DNA from 2 places in the Xanthobacter aminoxidans genome. Region 2 is predicted to be linked to the other one. Evidence: predicted binding sites of a transcription regulator. Region 2 holds the regulator's gene; the other holds the start of a gene.
What was found. The regulator LexA, encoded in region 2, represses DNA repair genes until DNA is damaged. The targets are predictions, from matches to a motif close to TGTTCNNNNTGTGTTCNG.

Region 1 (10,395 bases), 550 kb from region 2:
GGGTCACGAACATCACGGCCTTGCGGTCCTGGCTCCACAGATCGAGCAGGAGGTTGCCCATGATCTGACGGGTCTGGGCGTCGAGCGGGCCGAAAGGCTCGTCCATGAGCAGGATCTTGGGGTCACGGATCAGCACCTGGGCAAGGCCCACGCGCTTCCTCTGCCCGCCGGATAATTGGTGGGGGTAGCGATCGGCAAAGGCCGCGAGCCCCACGCGGGCCAGCCACTTGCGGGCGCGGGCGCGCGCCTCGTCCGTGTCGGTGCCGGCGACCTCGAGGCCGATGGCCACGTTGTCGAGCGCCGTCTTCCATGGGAACAGAGCCTCGGCCTGGAAGAGATAGCCGGCCGCGCGGTTGAGGCCGGCGAGGGGCTTGCCGTGGATCGTGACCGTGCCGGAGGCCGGTTTCAGCAGGCCGGCCGTCGCGTTGAGCAAGGTGGACTTGCCGCAGCCCGTAGGGCCGACGATGGCGACGAACTCGCCATCCGCAACCTCGAGATTGACGCCCTGCACCGCGACGAAGGGCAAAGCCGCACGGCTGGCACCGGGAAAGGCGATGGAGATGTTGCGCAGCCCGACCGCGCATGCCTGAGCCATGCGGCCTCCCTGGACCACGCTGAAGGGTTGCACCACTGAACGTCTCCCGATCCCGCGCCCCGACCGCGCGTCCGGTTGGCCCGGATCAAGCGGACAAGGTAGCCCAGGGCGCGCGGGAGGCAAGGGTGGAGGATCGCCGGTGGAGCGAACCTCACCCCGGTCGCGAGAAGGTGAGGATTTCGCGCTTTCCGGCGTGGTTGGCGGGGCCGACGATGCCTTCGGTCTCCATGCGCTCCATGAGGGAGGCGGCCTTGTTGTAGCCCACCTGCAAGCGGCGCTGGATGTAGGAGGTGGAGGCCTTGCGATCACGCATGACGATGGCCACAGCCTGCTCGTAGAGGTCGCCGCCCGCATCGGCGATGCCGGAGCGGTCGAACACCGCCTCGTCATCGTCCTCGGCCACGGCATCCTCGTCCAGCACCACCTCGTCGATATAGTCCGGCCCGCCCTGGGCCTTGAGGAAGGCGACGACCTTCTCCACCTCGCCGTCGGAGACAAACGGGCCGTGGACGCGGCTGATGCGGCCGCCGCCGGCCATGAACAGCATGTCGCCCTGCCCCAGCAGCGTTTCCGCGCCCATCTCGCCGAGGATGGTGCGGCTGTCGATCTTGCTGGTCACCTGGAAGGAGATACGGGTGGGGAAATTGGCCTTGATGGTGCCGGTGATGACGTCCACGGAGGGCCGCTGCGTCGCCATCACGAGGTGGATACCGGCGGCGCGGGCCATCTGGGCGAGGCGCTGGATGGCGCCTTCGATTTCCTTGCCCGCCACCATCATCAGGTCGGCCATCTCGTCCACGATGACGACGATGTAGGGCAGCGCGGTGAGGTCCATCTCCTGTTCCTCGAACAGGGCCTCCCCTGTCTCGCGATCGAACCCCACCTGGACGTTGCGGGTGATGATCTCAGCCCTGGCTGCCGCCTCGCGGACGCGGGCGTTGTAGCCGTCGATGTTGCGCACGGCGAGGCGGCTCATCTTGCGATAGCGCTCCTCCATCTCCTTCACCGCCCACTTCAGCGCGATGATCGCCTTCTTGGGGTCGGTGACGACGGGGGTGAGCAGATGCGGGATGCCCTCGTAGACCGAGAGTTCCAGCATCTTCGGGTCGATCATGATGAGCCGGCAGGCTTCCGGCGTGTGCCGGTAGAGCAGGCTCAGGATCATGGTGTTGATGGCCACCGACTTGCCGGAGCCGGTGGTGCCGGCGACCAGCAGATGCGGCATCCGCGCGAGGTCGGCGATCACCGGCACGCCGCCGATGGTCTTGCCGAGACAGAGACCGAGCTTGGGATGGGCCTCGGCGAATTCGTGGCTCGCCAGAAGCTCGCGCAGCCACACGGTCTCGCGCCGCCGGTTGGGCAGCTCGATGCCGATGACGTTGCGCCCCTCCACCACCGCCACGCGGGCGGAAACGGCGCTCATGGAGCGGGCGATGTCAGGCGACAAGCCGATGACGCGGGAGGACTTCACCCCCGGTGCCGGCTCGAACTCGTAGAGCGTGACGACAGGGCCGGGATTGGCATCGATCACCTCGCCGCGCACGCCGAAGTCGCGCAGCACCTGCTGCAGCATACTGGAGGACTGGTCGAGGAACTCCTCGGACAGCTCATAGTCCGGCTCCACCACCGGCGGCTCGCGCAGCAGGTCGAGGGGCGGGAGGAAATAGGGGCCTTCCGTGCCCTCCGCAGCTGCGGGCGCGAGATCGGGCGGGAGGGTTGCAACGGCCTGCACCGGAACGGGGGCGACGGCATCCGACACTGCAGGCGCCGCGGCCGAAGCCGCGGGAGCGGACGTGGCAGCCGAATGCAGGGCGCCGAAGAACTGGGCGCTGATGCTCTGCTGGTAGGGCCGCCAGGATGCGAACGCCTCACCCGAAAGGATCGGCGTGGCCGCGAGGGGTAATGCTTCGTCCTCGGCTTCGGCCTTGTCATCAGCCTGATCGTCGTCTTCAAGCGCGGCGGCGTCTTCCGCCTCGTCCTCGTCGAGTTCGGCGTCGATTTCCTCGTCTTCCTCGTCTTCCGTCAGCTCCGCGTCCTCGAAAGCATCGTCTTCGAGTTCGTCGTCTTCGAGGTCATCCTCCTCCAGCTCGGAGGAGAGCTCCGCGTCGTCCTCGTCCAGTTCGTCGTCGTCCTCGGAAAGGTCGACCTCATCGCCCTCCTCCTCGGCGTCGTCCGTGTCGCCGTCCAGTTCGGCGACCTCATCATCCTCGGCGTCCTCGTCCTCGAACGCGTCATCCTCGAGTTCATCCTCCTCGGAGGCGGCCGCCTCTAAGACCTCGTCTTCGTCGAAGTCGGCAGCCTCCTCGGTATCGGACAGCGCCTCGAAAGCCGTGTCCTCGTTCTTCACAAGGTCGTCTTCCGCATCGACCGCCTCTGCGGGCGCCGGATCAAGGTCCTGCTCCCCGGCCGGAGCGGGCGGGGTGGCGGCGCGGCCGAGAACGACGAGGCGCAGCAAGCTCCAGAGGTGATCGGGGACATCAGCCGTGTCGACCTCCGAAGCCGCCTCGGCCACAGCCTGCGGCGCGGTGTCGGCTTCAAGGAGCACAGGCGCTGTCGTTTCAGTCAGAAACTCCTCGCCCGGGGCAGCCTCTGCAAGCGCGACCTCGGAAGCGGGAGCCTCGTAGGCCTCAGCTGTTTCTTCCTCGACGGGAGGCAGGACGACGGGAGCCGCCGTCACCTCTTCCGGCACGGAGGCAGGCGCGGCGAAGGCTGTCTCCGTGGGGATATCCGCAAGCTTGGCGACGGGCTGTGCCACCGGCTGGACCACGTCGTCCGCCGGCTCGAACAGGAAGTGCCAGCCGCGGCTCGACCCCTGGGTCGTGACCGGGGTGGGGACCTGCGGCAAGACTGGCGGCAACGGGGCCGCGCCTGGCTCGCGGGGGCGCAGCAGATGGTCCGGGGTGCGGGTGAAGCGGGTGTTGGCGTCGAGGGTGAACGGCCGCAGCCAGCTCGGGACCAGCTCCAGGTCGATCCAGCTGTGGGTTTCGGCAGCCTCGAAGGCGCCGTCGTGGATGGCCGGGTCGTATTCCGGAATCCGCTCGTAGAACGAGGGCAGGCCACGTTCGGTGCCGGAATCGGCTGGTGGATCGAACGAGTCGTCCGGAGCGTAGGAAGGATACGCAAGAGGTCTCGGAGGACGGTTGAAGGAAGACATGGGAATCCGAAATCCGCAGCACCGGCGCCGTTTCGAGGACACTAGGGCGGGGGCGTTAAGGGGAGGTTTGCACCTCACAACAACGGTTTCAGAATACCTTATCTGTGAATTACGGGGACAAGACCGCGCCGCTTCACCTGCCTGCGAAGGGCTCGCTCCAGCCCCCGCAGGCCCTGCTGCCGGACCTCCATACGGTTGACATTCCGCCCTCCCGGAGTCCTTTTAAAAAGAACAAAATAGGAACATTGGTCCTTCATTCATGCACCCCGAGCAGGCTCCCCGCGAGGATCTGGCGGCCCTTCGCCGCCGCATCGTCGAGATGGAACGGCTGTCCGGCCCTCCGGACGGTCCTGCCCGGCCGCGCCTGTCCCTTGGGGGGCCGCTGGACGAGGCGTTGGGGGGTGGCCTCGCCCGCGATGCGCTGCACGAGGCTTTTCCGGCGGAGAAGGGCAATGCCGCCGCCGTGCTCGGCTTCGCCCTCGCGCTCGCGGCCGGTACCCGCAAGCCGGTGCTGTGGGTGCGGCAGGATATGGCGGCGCTGGAGGGCGGCGACATCTACGGCCCCGGCTGCGCCGCCTTCGGGCTCGATCCGTCCCGCCTGATCCTGGTGGCCGCAGCAGACGCCGCCGACACGCTGGGCGCCGCAGAGGAAGCCCTTGGCCATGGCGCCCTCGGGCTGGTGGTGGCCGAGCCCTGGGGATCCCCGCGCCTCATCGATCTCACCGCCACCCGCCGCCTCGCCTTACGCAGCGAGCGCTCCGGTGTGCCGTCCCTTCTGCTGCGGCCGGGGGCGGACCCCGGTCCCTCCGCCGCCGCCACCCGCTGGCGGGTCGCCGCGGCCCCCTCCCGGGTGACGGGGGATGTGCCGGCCTTCTGCCTCGGCCCACCCGCCTTCGCGCTGGAGATCGAGCGCAACCGCCTCGGCCCCACCGGCCGATTCACCGTGGAATGGAATGCCCATGCCCGACGCTTCGTCCCGACGCCTCGCCGCGCTCTTCCTGCCGCGCCTGCCGACCGACCGGCTGCACCGCAGCCGGCGGGGACGTCGCATGTCGTCGGCTGGCGCCGCACCGGCTGACCCGCCGCTGGTCACGGTCGAGGTGAAGGCCAATGCCCGCCGCCTCGCCGCGGTGGACGCCGCCGCGGCCCGCCTCGGGCTCCATCCCGGCCTCACGCTGGCGGATGCGCAGGCCCGCGTGCCGAAGATCGAGGCGGTGGAGGCGGATGCGGCGGCGGACGCGACGCTGCTCGCCGCCATCGCCTCGTGGTGCGAGCGCTGGACGCCCTTCGTCGCCGTGTCCGGGCCGGACGGCATCGTGCTCGATATCACCGGCTGCGCCCATCTGTTCGGTGGCGAGGCGGACCTACTGTCTGCCATGACGGAACGGCTCGCCGCCACCGGTCTCACCGCCTGCGGGGCTGTGGCAGGCACCGCCCGAGCTGCCCTCGCCCTCGCCCACTGGAGGCCGGGTCGGGTGGTGCTGGCGGGAGGCGAACGGGAGGCCGTGGCGCCTTTGCCGGTGGAGGCACTCGGCCTGGATGCGGAGGCGGCGCGCAGCCTTTCCTATCTCGGGCTGGTGCGCATCGGCGACATCGCCGGCAAGCCCCGCGCGGCCCTCGCCGCCCGCTTCGGCAGCGCCCTGGTGGAGCGGCTGGACGAGTTGTGCGGCGCCGCCTCTCCGCCCATTTCCCCGCTCAATCCCCTGCCCGTCTATGTGGCGGAGCGGCGCTTCGCCGAACCCATGGGTGACGAGGCGACCGCCCGCGCCGTCCTCGCCGACCTCGCCCGCGACCTCACCGGCGTGCTGGAGCGGCACGGCGAGGGCGGACGGCGCTTCGAGGCCGCCTTCTTTCGCAGCGACGGCGCGGTGCGGCGGGTGGCGGCTGGCACGGCTGCGCCACTGCGCGACGGCGCGCGCCTCGCCGCCCTGTTCCGCGAGCGGCTGGAGGCGTTGGCCGACCCGCTCGATCCCGGCTTCGGCTATGACGTCATCCGCCTGTCCGTCACCGCCGCCGAGCCGCTCGCCGCCACCCAATCCGGCTTCGACGCCGAACCGGACGGCGCAGGGCTCGACCAGCTGGTGGACATTCTCTCCGCCCGGCTCGGACCACGACGCGTCACCTGCCTTGCCGCGCTGGACAGCCATATTCCCGAGCGCGCCGCCGTGCGGGTGCCAGCGCAGAAGACGTGGCGCAGCCGGGAAACACGCGCCCAGACCTCCCTGGCGCACGACTGGGCCGAGCCGGCCGCCGCCGATGCGCCCCTCACCCGCCCGCCGGCGTTGTTTCCCGCGCCCGAGCCGGTGGAAACGCTGGCCGAGGTGCCCGACGGCCCGCCTTTGCGCTTCCGCTGGCGGCGGGTGCTGCACGAGGTGGCGCGGGCCGAGGGGCCGGAACGCATCGCGCCGGAATGGTGGACCGCCCTCGATGGCAACCGGCCGGGCCTGACCCGCGACTATTTCCGCGTAGAGGACACTGAAGGCCGCCGCTTCTGGCTCTATCGCGAGGGCACCTACGGGCGTGAGACGTCGGCGCCCCGCTGGTTCCTGCACGGGCTGTTCCCGTGAGCGCACCTTTCTATGCGGAGCTGGCGACGGCCTCGCATTTCTCCTTCCTGCGCGGGGCGAGCGCGCCGGCCCATCTGGTGCGCACCGCCGTCGCTCTCGGTCTCGACGGTCTCGGCATCGCCGACCGCAATACGGTGGCCGGCGTGGTGCGGGCCTATAGCGCCCTGGAGGACCTGCGCGCCCTCGACGAGAATCTGGAAACCGACGATCCCGAGGCGGAGGCCAAGCGCGCCGTCGCCGCCCGTGCCCGCGCCTTCCGGCTGGTGACGGGTGCACGGCTCATCTTCTGCGACGGCACGGGGGATATCATCGCCTATCCCTCGACCCGCGCCGGCTGGGGCCGGCTCTGCCGTCTCCTGACCACCGGCAACCGGCGGGCGAAGAAGGGCGAATGCCACCTTTCCCTCGCCGACCTCCTCGCCGACGCGCGCGACCTGATGCTCATCGTGCTGCCGGGCGAAGACGGAAGCGATCTTCCGCCCCTCCTCTCCCGCCTCGCCGAGGCCGCCCCCGGTGCGGTGTGGCTTGGCGCCGATATGCCCTTCCATGGCGCCGACCGCCGCCGCCTGGCCGCGCTGAAATCCGTCGCCCACGCCGCCGGCGTGCCTCTGCTGGCGATGAACGAGGTGCTGTATGCGACGCCCAAGGAGCGCGACTTGCAGGATATTCTCACCTGCGTGCGCGAGGGCACCACCATCGCCGAGGCCGGGCGGCGGCTCATGGCGAATGCCGAGCGCCACCTCAAGCCTGCCGCCGAGATGGCGCGTCTGTTCCGCGACGCCCCCGAGGCGGTGGCGGAAAGCGCGTCCCTCCTCGCCCGCATCGACTTCACCCTCAAGGAGCTGAAATACGACTATCCCGAGGAGCCGGTGCCCCCCGGCTGGACGCCGCAGGCGTGGCTTGAGGAACTGACCTGGCGCTGTGCCGCCGTGCGCTATCCCGAAGGGGTGCCGGAGAAGGTGGAAAAGCTGCTGAGGGACGAGCTGGCCCTCATCCGCAAGCTCGAGTACGCGCCTTACTTTCTCACCATCCACGACATCGTGCGCTTCGCCGAGAGCCAGGGCATCCTCTGCCAGGGGCGGGGCTCGGCGGCGAATTCAGCCGTTTGCTACGTGCTCGGCATCACCGCCGTGGACCCCGCCGACAACGATCTTCTCTTCGCCCGCTTCATCTCCGAGGAACGGCGCGAGCCGCCCGATATCGACGTGGATTTCGAGCACGCGCGGCGCGAGGAGGTGATCCAGCACATCTACGAGAAATACGGCCGCCACCGCGCCGGCATCGTCGCCACCGTCATCCACTACCGCCCGCGCAGCGCCATCCGCGACGTGGGCAAGGCCCTCGGGCTGACCGAGGACGTCACGGCGCGCCTCGCCTCCACCCAGTGGGGCAGTTGGGGGCGGGACATTTCCGACGCGCATATCCGGGAGGCGGGGCTCGACCCGTCAAATCCCTTCATCCGCCGCGCGGTGGAGCTGGCCGGCCGGCTGATGGGCGCGCCGCGCCACCTCTCCCAGCATGTGGGCGGCTTCGTGCTGGCCCGTGAGCGGCTGGATGACACGGTGCCCATCGGCAACGCCGCCATGGCGGACCGCACCTTCATCGAATGGGACAAGGACGACATCGACGTGCTCGGCCTGATGAAGGTGGATGTCCTGGCGCTCGGCATGCTCACCTGCATCCGGAAGGCGCTCGACCTGATGCGCGACCACGAGGGCATCGACTGGGGTCTTGCCGACGTGCCAAGCGGGCGAGCAGATGTCTACGCCATGCTCCAGCGCGGGGATTCCATCGGCGTGTTCCAGGTGGAGAGCCGGGCGCAGATCAACATGCTGCCGCGCCTGAAGCCGAAGGAGTTCTACGACCTCGTCATCCAGGTAGCCATCGTGCGGCCGGGACCGATCCAGGGCGACATGGTCCACCCCTATCTGAGGCGCCGCAACGGGCTGGAGGCGGTGGATTACCCCTCCCCCGCCCCGCATCTCGGCGACAAGGACGAACTGCGCGACGTCCTCCACAAAACGCTCGGCGTGCCGCTGTTTCAGGAGCAAGCCATGAAGCTTGCCATGGTCGCCGCCCGTTTCTCCGATGTGGAAGCCAACAAGCTGCGCCGGGCCATGGCCACCTTCCGCAACCTCGGCACCATCCACGAATTCGAGAGCCTGATGGTGGAGCGCATGGTGGCGCGCGGCTACAAGCGGGAATTTGCTGCGCGCTGCTTCGAGCAGATCAAGGGCTTCGGCAGCTACGGCTTTCCCGAGAGCCATGCTGCCTCCTTCGCCAAGCTCGTCTACATTTCCTCCTACATCAAGTGCCGCCACCCGGCCGCCTTTGCCTGCGCACTGCTCAACGCCCAGCCCATGGGCTTCTACGCCCCGGCGCAGATCGTGCGGGATGCCCGCGAGCATGGCGTGGAGGTGCGCCCGATCGACGTCAATTTCAGCCATCACGACAACACGCTGGAACACCGCGACGATGGCACCCTCGCCCTGCGTCTCGGCTTCCGACAGGTGGATGGCTTTCACGAGGACTGGGGCGGGCGCCTCGCCGCCGCCCGCGCCTTTCCCTTCGCAAGCATCGAGGACCTCGCCCGCCGTGCCCGCCTGCCCACCCGCGCGGTGAAGCTGCTCGCCGATGCGGATGCCTTCCGCTCCATGGGCCTCGACCGCCGCGCGGCGCTGTGGCACGCCCGCCGCCTGCCGGACGACGACGCTCTGCCCCTGTTCGCGGCGGCGGACGCCCGTGAATTGGGCGTTGAAGAGGAGGTGACGCTGCCGCGCATGGCGCGCTCGGAGCACATCGTCGCCGACTACCAGACGGTGCGCCTCTCCCTGAAGGGGCATCCCATGGGCGAACTGCGCGAGCATTTCCGGAAAGAACGCATTCTTTCCTGCGCCGAGGCATCAGCACTGAAGGACGGCGCCTTTGCCCGCACCGCCGGCGTGGTGCTGGTGCGCCAGCGGCCGGGCAACGGCAAGGCCATCTTCATCACCATCGAGGATGAGACCGGCATCACCAATATCGTTCTGTGGGAGCGGACGCTGGAGCGCTTCCGCCGCGAGGTGATGGGCGCGCGCCTGCTTTTGGTGGAAGGACGCATCCAGAAGAGCCCGGAGGGGGTGGTCCATCTCATGGCCCAGCGCCTCACCGACCGCACCGCCGACCTCGCCTTGCTCTCCCAGGTGCGGCAGCCGCGGATGGAGGTGGCGCGGGCCGACGAGTTCGCCCACCCCCAGCATCCGCGCAAGCATCCGCGTGACGTAAGGGTACTTCCCAAGTCGCGGGACTTTCACTGAGCACCACGCCCGCGATGCCGCAGAGGTATCCAGCAGCCCAAGTCCGTGAGGGGGCAGGTGAAAACCCGACAAATCGGGCAAAAAAGGCGCGAGGGTCCCGCGCACTTCACGATTTATCCACAAAAACACGTGAGGCTTCGAGACAGATGGAACCTAAGGCCGGGATACCGCCGCCGTGAAGCCGCTCCTCATCGTTACCGGATTTGTGGCCGCCGCCGCCGTTGGCGCAGGCATGGCCATCAGCCCGCTTCTGTCGGCCAGGGATGACGGCCCGGCGACCACGCAGTCCATTTCCCAGCCGGCGAACCCGGCTTCCGGACAGGCCGCCCAGGGCAAGGGCGCGACCGCCGCGCAGAAGAGCGCGGCCGCATCGGCCCAGCCGGTGCCGGCCCCCGCGCCGGAGCCCGCGGCTCCGCCGCCGGTCACGCCGCGCAAGAACTACACCTACAAGTCGTTCGACGTGGATGGCTCCTACATCGCCATGACCTTCGACGACGGCCCGAACCCGGAGACGACGCCGCGCCTCCTGCAGATCCTGCGCGAGCGCAACATCAAGGTGACCTTCTTCGTGCTCGGCAACATGGTCGCCAAGCACCCCGAAGTGCTGAAGATGATCGCCGACGAGGGCCACGAGATCGGCAGCCATTCCTGGAGCCATCCGCAGCTCACCCGCATCAGCCAGGCGGCCGTGGACAAGGAGCTGGGCAACACCTCCGAAGCCATCTTCCAGGTCACTGGCAAGCGCCCGATCTATCTGCGCCCGCCCTACGGCTCCATGAAGCC
Region 2 (10,395 bases):
CGTGCTGGATCAGGCCCGGTCCAGGCTTTGGCACCACGCCGGCCACCTCCAGCACCAATTTGGTGCGGATGGCGCGGGCGAACTCGGCCATCGTCTCGACCGGGATGACGAAGGCGCCGGGGCCGCCGATGACGCAATCCTCGTAATAGACATCGAGTTCGGGGATATCGAGCGCGGACGAAGCGGAGCGCTTCATCAGCAGCGGCAGGCCGTTTACCGTGATGCCCCGGCGGACCACCGAATCCCGCGCCAGCGCCACGGGCGGTCCCTGATTGTTCACGCCGTCGCCCGACACGTCGATGACCTTGCGCAGGCCCCGGAAGCCGTTGAGGTCAAACTGGTCGGCCGCGAACAGCAGGGCGCCGGAGATGGAGGTGCGGTAGATGCGCCGGATGGGCGCGGACCGCACCGCATCGGAAAACGCCTTCGCGCTGTCCGGCCCGTCGATGATGCGCCACTCCACCACGATCTTCTGCTCGTTCTCGCCGGCCCACTCCACATATTCCACCGCGATCCGGCCATTGGGGCCGAGTCTCAGCGCATCGAGGAATTCGGGGGAGGTGATGGCGGAGGCATAGCCCTCGCGTTGCAGGGCCAACTCGTCGGCATCCATGGAGTAGGAGACATCGACCGCGAGCACCAGTTCCACATCCACGGCGAGCTTGCCGGAGCCGCCGGCTTCGGCAAGCGCGGGGGGGAAAAGGCCGAGGGCGAGGAGAGACGCGGCCAGCAGGCCGGAAGCACGAGACCAGAGGCGGCGGCGCGAGGACATGGACGGCTTCCTCCCGGGGAAGGAACGGTGCGGCATCACGTCCGTGAAATGCTGACACCGTTCCCCGGCCGGGAGAAGAGATTTGCCGCCTCAGGGCCTGTCACGTTTTGCGGCGGAACCGTTGCAATGGCGTGCGTTGCGGGCGTCACGCCATTGTCTTTGAACCCTCACAAGGGGTTAGAGGCGGCGGCAATGCCGCGGCCGTGCCGAACTCAATCGAGCGTTTCGGTACCGAGGATCTCGATGCCGAAGCCCGCGAGGCCCACATAGGTTCGGGTCTTGGAGGACAGAAGGCGGATCGACTGGATGCCGAGATCGCGCAGGATCTGCGCGCCCAGCCCCACCTCGCGCCAGTGCCGATCGCGCTCCAGCTCGCTGGTGCTCTTCTCGGAATTCTGGCCCATGGCCACCGCCGGCACGCCGCTGGTGCCGTCGCGCAGATAGACCAGCACGCCACGGCCCTCGGCCTCGATGCGTTCCAGGCTCTTCTGCAGCACCTTGCCGCCGCTGAAGGCGTCGGCGATGGCATCCGCCCGGTGCAGGCGCACCAGCACCTTTTCGCCGTCACCGATGCGGCCCTTCACGAGGGCGAGGTGGTTCACCGGATCGAAGGGCGTCACGTAGGAATAGCCCTGCAATTCGCCGACGATGGTCGGCACCGGGAATTCCGCCGCCCGCGTCACCAGCTTCTCGCGCGCCTGGCGATAGGCGATGAGGTCCGCCACCGAGATGCGGGTGAGGTTGTGTTTCTCGGAGAAGGCCGTCACCTGCGGTCCGCGCTGCACCGTGCCGTCGTCGTTCACCAGCTCGGCGATGACGCCGATGGGCGGCAGGCCGGCGAGGCGGCAGAGATCCACCGCCGCTTCCGTGTGACCGGAGCGGATGAGCACGCCGCCCTCGCGGGCGATCAGCGGGAAGACATGGCCCGGCCGCACGAAATCACCGGCGCCCATGTTGGGGTTGGCAAGGGCGCGCACGGTGTTGGTGCGCTCCTCGGCCGAGATGCCGGTGGTGGTGCCGTGGCGCACGTCGATGGAGACGGTGAAGGCCGTGCCCATGGGCGCGTCGTTGTTCGACACCATGGGATCGAGCCGCAGCCGCTTCGCCTCGGACGGGGGCAAAGGCGTGCAGACGATGCCGGAGGTGTTGCGGATGACGAAGGCCATCTTCTCCGGCGTCGCCAGCGAGGCGGCGAGGATGAGGTCGCCTTCGTTCTCGCGGTCGTCGTCGTCGGTGACGACGATGATCTCTCCCCGTGCGATGGCTTCGATGGCGGACTGGACGCGGGCCTGGGTGGTATCGGTCACGGGCAAACCTCGGATGTGCGGGACGAGGCCGAGGAAATCGTTGGGCGTCACCTGCTGCCCGGTCGCCTCGGCGATCTTTTCGGCCGTCTCGCGGGAGATCCAGGCGCGCTCGTCATTGCACAGGGCCGTCACGCTGGCCGGGGACATGCCCACCTGCCGCGCGAACGCGCTGCGCTTCGTACCGGTCGTCGAGAGCCATTCCGCGAGCTTCATGGGGCGAGCATAGCAAAGCGAATTTCAGTGACAATGAAAAAGTGCGGAAGGGTCTTCGCTGGCCGTGTTCGCTCCTGCTGAATTGACCAGACCTGCTACCCGGAGGCTTGGCGCAAGACACGCGGTGCAGGATGATCGCGGCGGCTGCGGACTGCGGGAATCAATCGATGAAGGCTTGGCTCTCGCGCAATTGGGTGGCCGGGGCGGGCTTCATGGCCTTCGCGCTGCTGCTGGCCGCGCCGCTGGTGTCCGGCGCCGGGCGGAGCGTGCTCCTGATCTTCCTCGCCTCGCCGATCTACATGCTGCACCAGATCGAGGAGCACACGGGCGACCGGTTCCGCACCTACGTCAACCGCGTGGTCTTCGGCGGGGTGGAGGCGCTGACCGTCTCGGACGTGCTGTTGATCAATCTCCCCGGCGTGTGGGGGATCAATCTCGTCGCCGTCTATGTGGCCTGGCTCGCCGGCGCGGGATGGGGGCTGGCCGCGGCCTATCTGATCCTGGTCAACGGCATCGCCCATCTCGGCATGGCCGCGCGCTTCCGCAGCTACAATCCGGGCCTTGGCACGGGCGCGCTGCTGTTCATCCCCTTCGGCGCCATCGCCGCCGCGCTGGTGCCCGCCACCGCCGCCCAGCACGCACTGGCTTTCGCCATCGCCGTGGCGGTCCACGCCGCCATCATCGTGCGGGTGAGGTTCCACCTCGCACAGGCGCGGGCGCACGCCCGTTGAGCGTCGGTTGTCGGGCTTGAGGAGGTGAGGTGGTGAGCCCGTCGGGATTCGAACCCGAGACCCCATGATTAAAAGTCACGTGCTCTACCGGCTGAGCTACGGGCTCACTTGACGCGTTGGTTAGGGTGCGAAGGCGGCGGGGTCAAGGCCGGGCGGGCGGGATGTCCCGGCATTTCGGCAGGGGGCAGCGCGGGCGCGGGCATTGACCGGGCAGGATGGGTTCCGCACCATGGCCGCTCAATTGCTTCTGGAATTGCCATGCCGGTCAACAACCACATCGCTGCCCGCGCCGACGAGATCGCGGCCTGGCGGCAGGATTTCCACCGTAACCCCGAGCTCATGTACGACCTCGAGCGCACCAGCGCCGCGGTGGCGGAGAAGCTGCGCGCCTTCGGCTGCGACGAGGTCATCACCGGCATCGGTCGCACCGGCGTGGTGGGAATCGTGCGTGGGAAGGGCGACGGCCCGCTCATCGGCCTGCGCGCCGACATGGACGCGCTGCCCATTCTGGAAAAGACCGGCGCGGCCTATGCCTCGCAGACGCCCGGCAAGATGCACGCCTGCGGCCATGACGGCCACACCGCCATGCTGCTGGGCGCCGCGCGCCACCTCGCCGAGACCCGCGCCTTCTCCGGCACCGCCGTGCTCATCTTCCAGCCGGCGGAAGAGGGCGGGGCCGGCGCCAAGGCGATGATCGACGACGGGCTGTTCGCCCGCTTCCCCGTCCGCGAGGTCTACGGCATGCACAATCTGCCGGGGCTGGAGGTGGGCCGCTTCGCCATGCGGCCGGGCGGCATCATGGCCTCGGCCGACCATATCGAGATCGTGGTGGACGGGCGCGGCGCCCATGCGGCGCGGCCCAACCAGGGCGTGGACGTGGTGCTCACCGGCGCCGCCATCGTCATGGCCCTGCAGCAGATCGTCTCGCGCAACGTGGATCCGCTGGAGGCGGCGGTGGTCTCCATCGCCATGTTCCATGCGGGCGAGGCGGACAATGTGCTGCCGCCCTCGGCCACCCTCGTCGGCACCGCCCGCACGCTGGACCAGGGGGTGCGCGTCCAATTGCGCGAGCGCATCCGGCAGGTGGCGGAAGGCGTCGCGGCGGCTTACGGCGCCACCGCCACGGTGAGCTTCAAGGAAGGCTATCCGGTCACCAGCAACCACGCCGATCAGGTGGCCTTCGCTGCCGAGGTGGCGAGCGAGGTGGCCGGCGCCTCGGAGGTGGACGCCGCCGCGCCGCCGCTGATGGCGGCCGAGGATTTCGCCTACATGCTGGAAGAGAAGCCCGGCGCCTACATCTTCATCGGCAACGGCCCGTCCGCCGGACTGCATCATCCGCAGTACGACTTCGCCGATGCCGCCATTCCCTACGGCGCGTCCTATTGGGTGCGGCTGGTGGAGCGGGCGCTGCCGCTGACGGCGTGAGTTCAAGCCCGCGCGGCGCTTGAGCGTGACGCGCTAAAAGCCCGCGCGGCGCTTGAGCGAGACGCACCAAAAGCCCGCGCGGCGCTTGAGCGAGACGCACCAAAAGCCCGCGCGGCGCTTGAGCGTAACGCACGAAAATCCCGCGACGCGCTTCCGCGCGGCGCAAAGCTCTCTTACGCCGGCTTCAGCAGCACGAAGGTCAGGAGGCCGGTCTCGACCTCCTGCTTTTCCAGCACCGCGCCCGTCTCGTGCGCGAGGTGGGGAATGTCGATCACCGCCATGGGGTCCGTGCAGGTGACGACAAGCCGGGTGCCCGCCGCCGCCTGCGTCAGCGCCTTGCGGGTGCGCAGGGCGGGCAGGGGGCATTTCAGCCCCTTCAGGTCCAGTGCGACGGTGACGGCGGCCGGCTTCAAATCGCCTGATCCCGGAGCCGGCCGAGGCTCTCCTCGCGGCCGAGCACTGCGAGCACGTCGAACACCGGCGGGGAGGTGGACTTGCCGGTGAGCGCGGCGCGCAGCGGCTGGGCCACGGCACCGAGCTTCACGCTTTGCGCCTCGGCATAGCGGCGCACCACCTCCTCGGTGGCGGCGGCGCTCCAGTCCACGGCTTCCAGCAGCGGCACGAGGCGGCCGAGATGGGCGCGGGCCTCGGGCGAGAGCAGCGTGGTCGCCTTCTCATCCAGCGGGATGGGCCGCTCGACGAAGATGAACTCGGCATTGTCCAGCAGCTCTACCAGCGTCTTCGCCCGCTCCTTGAGCCCCGGCATGGCGGCGGCGAGCTGGGCGCGGCGGGTGTCCGTCATGCGCGGCAGGCGGTGCTCCGCGTCCGGCAGATAGGGCACCAGCGCGTCGATGGCGGCCAAAAGCTCGGCATCGCTGGAGGCGCGCATATAGTGGCCGTTGAGGCTTTCCAGCTTGGCAAAGTCGAAGCGCGCGGCCGAGCGGCCCACCTTGTCGAGGTCGAAGAATTCGACCATCTCGTCGGTGGAGAACACCTCCTGGTCGCCGTGGCTCCAGCCGAGGCGCACGAGATAGTTGCGCAGTGCCGCCGGCAGATAGCCCATGTCGCGATAGGCATCGACGCCCAGCGCCCCGTGGCGCTTGGAGAGCTTGGCGCCATCCGGCCCGTGGATGAGCGGGATGTGGGCCATGCGCGGCACGTCCCAGCCGAGCGCGCGGTAGATCTGCGTCTGGCGGGCGGCGTTGGTGAGGTGGTCGTCGCCGCGGATGATGTGGGTGACGCCCATGTCGTGGTCGTCCACCACCACCGCTAGCATGTAGGTGGGCGTGCCGTCGGACCGCAGCAGCACGAGGTCGTCGAGGTCCTTGTTGGGGAAGGTCACGGTGCCCTGCACCATGTCGTCGATCACCGTTTCGCCCTCCTGCGGGGCGCGCAGGCGAATGACGGGCGCGCGATCGGCCGGCGCCTCGGAGGGGTCGCGGTCGCGCCAGCGGCCGTCATAGCGCGGCGGGCGGCCCTCCTTGCGGGCCAGCTCGCGCATCTCGTCCAGCTCCTGGGGCGTGGCGTAGCAGCGATAGGCGTTGCCCTTCGCCAGCATCTCCGCCACCGCGGCCTGATGCCGCTCGGCGCGGGCGAACTGGTAGATGGGCTCGCCCTCCCAATCGATGCCGAGCCAGGAGAGCCCCTCGATGATGGCGTCGATGGCCTCCTTGGTGGAGCGCTGGCGGTCCGTGTCCTCGATGCGCAGCAGCATCTTGCCGCCGGTGTGGCGGGCATAGAGCCAGTTGAACAGCGCCGTGCGCGCCCCGCCGATATGCAGGAAGCCGGTGGGCGAGGGGGCGAAGCGGGTGACGATCTGCGACATCGGGCGGGGCTCGGCGGGATTGGGTCCGCTTGGACGGGAGACGCGCGGGCGGCCCTGCGGAACGCAAACCGAACCACATGGCGCGCGGGAGGCGCCCGTGTAGCATAGAGGCGGGGCACAAGGAACATGGGGCGGGGATGGGCGCGACCCGGCCCGGCCCCCGGCGGGCGGGGATGGACGAGCGGGCTTCAGGCGGCGCGCGGGCAGGGGGACGGGGAGCTGCGGGCGCGCTCCCGGTGCTTTCCACGCGTGGGCTTTCACGCCTCGCCGACGCGCTGAAGGCCCGCATCGCCCATGACGTGGCGGCCGAGGCGGCGTCCGGCCGGCTGATCCTGTGGCTGCCGGCCGCCTTCACCGCCGGCATCCTGCTCTATTTCGGCGCCTCCACCGAACCTTCGCTCACCGCGAGCCTCGTCCTTGTGGCCCTGTTCGCGGCGGCGGCCTGGGGGGCGCGGGCGCGGCCGGTGATGTTCGGGGCCGCCGCGGTGCTCCTCGCCACCATGGCCGGCTTCGCGGCCGGCGGGGTGCGCACCGCGTTCATCGCCCACGAGATGGTGGTGCCGCCCAAGACCCCGGTGCGCCTCTCCGGCTTCATCGAGCGGGTGGAGCGGCGGACCACCGGCGACCGCATCCTGCTGCGGCTCAATGGCGACGCCGTGCGCGGGCTGAAAAACGCGCCGGCGCTGGTGCGCCTTTCGCTCCGCAAGGGATGGGCGCCGCCGGTGGGGAGCCATGTAACCCAGCTGGCGCAATTGCTGCCGCCCTCCGGCCCGGCCATGCCGGGCGCCCATGATTTCGGCCGCACGCCGTGGTTTCAGGGCATCGGCGCCATCGGCTACGGGCTCGGCCGACCCAAGGCGGCGGCGCCGCGCGATCCGCCTTTGTCCGTGCGGCTCGCCATGGCGCTGGACGGTGTGCGCCAGAGCCTGTCGGACCGCATCCGCGCCTCGCTTTCCGGCGTGCCGGCAGAGGTCGCGGTGGCGCTGGTGGCCGGCGACCGCTCCGGCATTCCGCGCGCGGTGGAGGAGAGCATGCGGGTGTCCGGCCTCTCGCACATCCTCTCCATCTCCGGCCTGCACATGGCGCTGGTGGCCGGCACCCTGTTCGCGCTGGCGCGGGGCCTGCTGGCGCTGGTGCCGGGGCTGGCTTTGTCGTGGCCCATCAAGTCATTCGCGGCGCTGATCGCGCTGTCGGGCAGCGCCTTCTATCTCGTGCTGTCGGGCAACGACGTGCCGGCACAGCGTTCCTTCGTGATGACGGGGCTGGTGCTGGCCGGCGTGCTGGTGGGGCGACCGTCCCTGTCGCTGCGCTCGGTGGGTGTCGCGGCGGTGGTGGTGCTGGCGCTGACGCCGGAGGCGGCGCTGGACCCGGGCACGCAGATGTCCTTCGCCGCCACCCTCGCCCTCGTTGCCGCCTATGAAAGGCTTCAGCCTTTGCGGGCGATACCCCGGCCGGACGGCATCGCCGGAGCCGTAGTCTCCTGGGTGGCGGTGCTGGTGGCCGGCACGGCGCTGACTTCGCTGGTGGCGGGGTTGGCGACGGCGCCGTATGGCATCTTCCACTTCCAGCGGGTGGCGCCCTATGGGCTTCTCGCCAATCTCGCGGCGATGCCGGCCGTGTCCTTCCTTGTCATGCCGGCGGGCCTCGCGGGCGTGCTGCTGATGCCGTTCGGCTGGGACCATCTGGCCTGGCCGGTGATGGGCCGGGGCATCGAGATCATGACGGCGGTGTCCGACTGGGTGGGGACCCTGCCGGGGGCCGATATCCGCGCCGCCTTCGTCGGTGCCGGAACGCTGCTCTGGCTCTCCCTCGCGCTGCTGGCCCTCTGCCTGCTGCGGGGCGTTCTGACCCTCGCGGCGCTGGTGCCCCTCGGCCTCGCCGCGCTGGTGGCGGGAACGCCGCTGAAGCCGGACCTCCTCATCGCGCCCGATGCGCAGACGGTGGCGGTGCGGATGCCGGATGGACGGCTTTCCGTGCTCGGCGCCTCGGGCCAGAAGCTGGTGGTGGAGCAATGGCTGACGCGGGAGGGCGACCGCCGGACGGCCGGCACCAAGGACCTCGCCTCCGCCTTCCTGTGCGACCCGCTCGGCTGCACCGCGCCGCTGCCCGGCGGCGGCACCATCGCCGTCTCCCGGCGCGCGGAGAGCCTGGAGGCGGACTGCCTGAATGCCCGCATGGTCGTCACCCGCGATGCCCCGCCTCGCGCCTGCCCGGCCGAGGTGCTGACACCGGAAAAACTCGCGCGGACCGGAACGCTCGCCTTCACCCTGCGCGATGGTGCCCTCGTGGCCGAGCGAAGCCGCAGCCCCTCGGTGTCCCGGCCGTGGATGGCACCGCTGCCGCCGGACCTCGCATCCGAGCGGGGGGCGGTCGATGCGGGCGATCCGCAGGCCGACGCCACCGCTCCCTGACACGACAATTGCCAGGCGTCGGGGTGAGGGGCAACGCCTTCAAAAAAGCGCAGGCGCCCGTTGAGCGTGGACCACCGCGCCCCTCACCCCGTTCCGGATCTCCCGCGGGAGAAATAAGGATCAGTAGCGGCGCATGAGGCCGATCAGACGGCCCTGGATGCGCACGCGGTCGGGACCGAAAATGCGGGTCTCGTAGGCCGGATTGGCGGCCTCCAGCGCGATGGAGGCGCCCTTCTTGCGCAGGCGCTTGAGGGTGGCTTCCTCGTCGTCCACCAGCGCGACGATAATGTCGCCGGTGTCGGCGGAATCGCACTTGCGGATCAGCACCGTGTCGCCATCGAGGATGCCGGCCTCGATCATGCTGTCGCCGCGCACCTCAAGGGCGAAATGCTCGCCGGAGCCGAGCATCTCGGGCGGGATGTTCAGCGTATGGCTGCGGCTCTGAATGGCGGAGATGGGCGAGCCGGCGGCGATGCGGCCCATGACCGGCACCGAGACCACCTGTCCCGCCTCGTCATCCTCCGCCACGGGGCGGACCTTGCCGAGGCTGCCCTCGATGACCGAGGGCGAGAAACCCCGCCCTGCGGACCGGGCGGAGGCGAGGCCCGGCGCCACGCTGTCGGGCAGGCGGACCACCTCCAGCGCGCGGGCGCGATTGGGCAGGCGGCGGATGAAGCCGCGCTCTTCCAGAGCGGTGATGAGGCGGTGGATACCGGACTTGGAGCGCAAGTCCAGCGCTTCCTTCATCTCGTCGAAGGAGGGGGGAACACCGGTCTCCTTCAGCCGCTCATGGATGAAGCGCAGAAGGTCATATTGCTTCCGAGTGAGCATTCCCTGGCCCCGTTCCTTGCACGCACCGCCGCGGAACAGGCGCTCTCGGCCGGTCCCGATTCAAGGCGCATCCCGCCCGGTGCGCCGCGAAACAAATCATGAACAGTCTTTATCTGTTCCTTTTGTGTTCCGCAAGTGGTGAAGGCTCCGTTAAGGGCTCAATCCGCGAAGGGAATAATCTCGCAGGGGTCTCCGACGCGGCCCGCCGGGGCGAAAGGCGGGCGCACCAGAAGGCAGTCGGCGGCGGAAAGAATGCTCAGCATGGCGCTGTCCTGCGAGGTGCAGGGGATGGCGTGGATCGAGCCATCCGCCCGGCGCTCGAGGGTCGCGCGCATGAAATCGCGCCGCACGTCATTGGGCGGCAGGTCCGCCGCGAGGCGCGCCGGCACCGTCTCGGGGCCGGGGCGGGAATCGCCCTGCAGGGCGCGGATGAGGGGGACGAGGTAGACCATCCCGCAGACGTGGGACGACACCGGGTTGCCTGGCAGCCCCAGCACCCGCACGGTGCCGCGATGGCCGAACATCAGCGGCTTGCCGGGCCTGAGCGCGATCTTGTGGACCGAGAGATCGACCCCTTCCGCCTTCAGCGCCGGGGCCATGAGGTCATGATCGCCCACCGAAGCGCCACCGGAGGAGACGACGAGATCGAACTCGCCGGAGAGCGCCCGCGCCACCACGGCGCGGATGGCGGCGAGGTCGTCCTTGATGAGGCCGAGGTCGGTCACATCGGCGCCGGCGCGGCGGGCCAGTTCCGCGAGGCCGAAGGCGTTGGAGACGACGATTTCGCTGTCGTTGCCGGTGCCCTGGCCCGGCAGCACCAGCTCGTCGCCGGTCTGAAGCAGCGCGACGCGCGGGCGGCGGGCGACCGGCACCGTCGCAT

Region 1: the regulator LexA is predicted to act here: its motif matches at 3,977-3,994, upstream of V5F74_RS11710 (ImuA family protein).

What each region holds. Positions count from the first base shown of each region.
Region 1 covers NZ_JBAFUS010000002.1:574,790-585,184, reverse strand. Annotated here, with positions in the region: gene V5F74_RS11720 (ABC transporter ATP-binding protein) at 1-595, opposite strand, end outside; gene V5F74_RS11715 (DNA translocase FtsK) at 747-3,749, opposite strand; gene V5F74_RS11710 (ImuA family protein) at 4,009-4,827, shown strand; gene V5F74_RS11705 (Y-family DNA polymerase) at 4,709-6,316, shown strand; gene V5F74_RS11700 (error-prone DNA polymerase) at 6,313-9,612, shown strand; gene V5F74_RS11695 (polysaccharide deacetylase family protein) at 9,788-10,395, shown strand, end outside.
Region 2 covers NZ_JBAFUS010000002.1:1,122,257-1,132,651, forward strand. Annotated here, with positions in the region: gene V5F74_RS14265 (DUF1194 domain-containing protein) at 1-772, opposite strand, end outside; gene ribB (3,4-dihydroxy-2-butanone-4-phosphate synthase) at 985-2,292, opposite strand; gene V5F74_RS14275 (HXXEE domain-containing protein) at 2,460-3,023, shown strand; tRNA gene V5F74_RS14280 (tRNA-Lys) at 3,054-3,129, opposite strand; gene V5F74_RS14285 (M20 aminoacylase family protein) at 3,282-4,448, shown strand; gene V5F74_RS14290 (sulfurtransferase TusA family protein) at 4,622-4,861, opposite strand; gene gltX (glutamate--tRNA ligase) at 4,858-6,273, opposite strand; gene V5F74_RS14300 (ComEC/Rec2 family competence protein) at 6,510-8,684, shown strand; gene lexA (transcriptional repressor LexA) at 8,805-9,515, opposite strand; gene V5F74_RS14310 (molybdopterin molybdotransferase MoeA) at 9,674-10,395, opposite strand, start outside.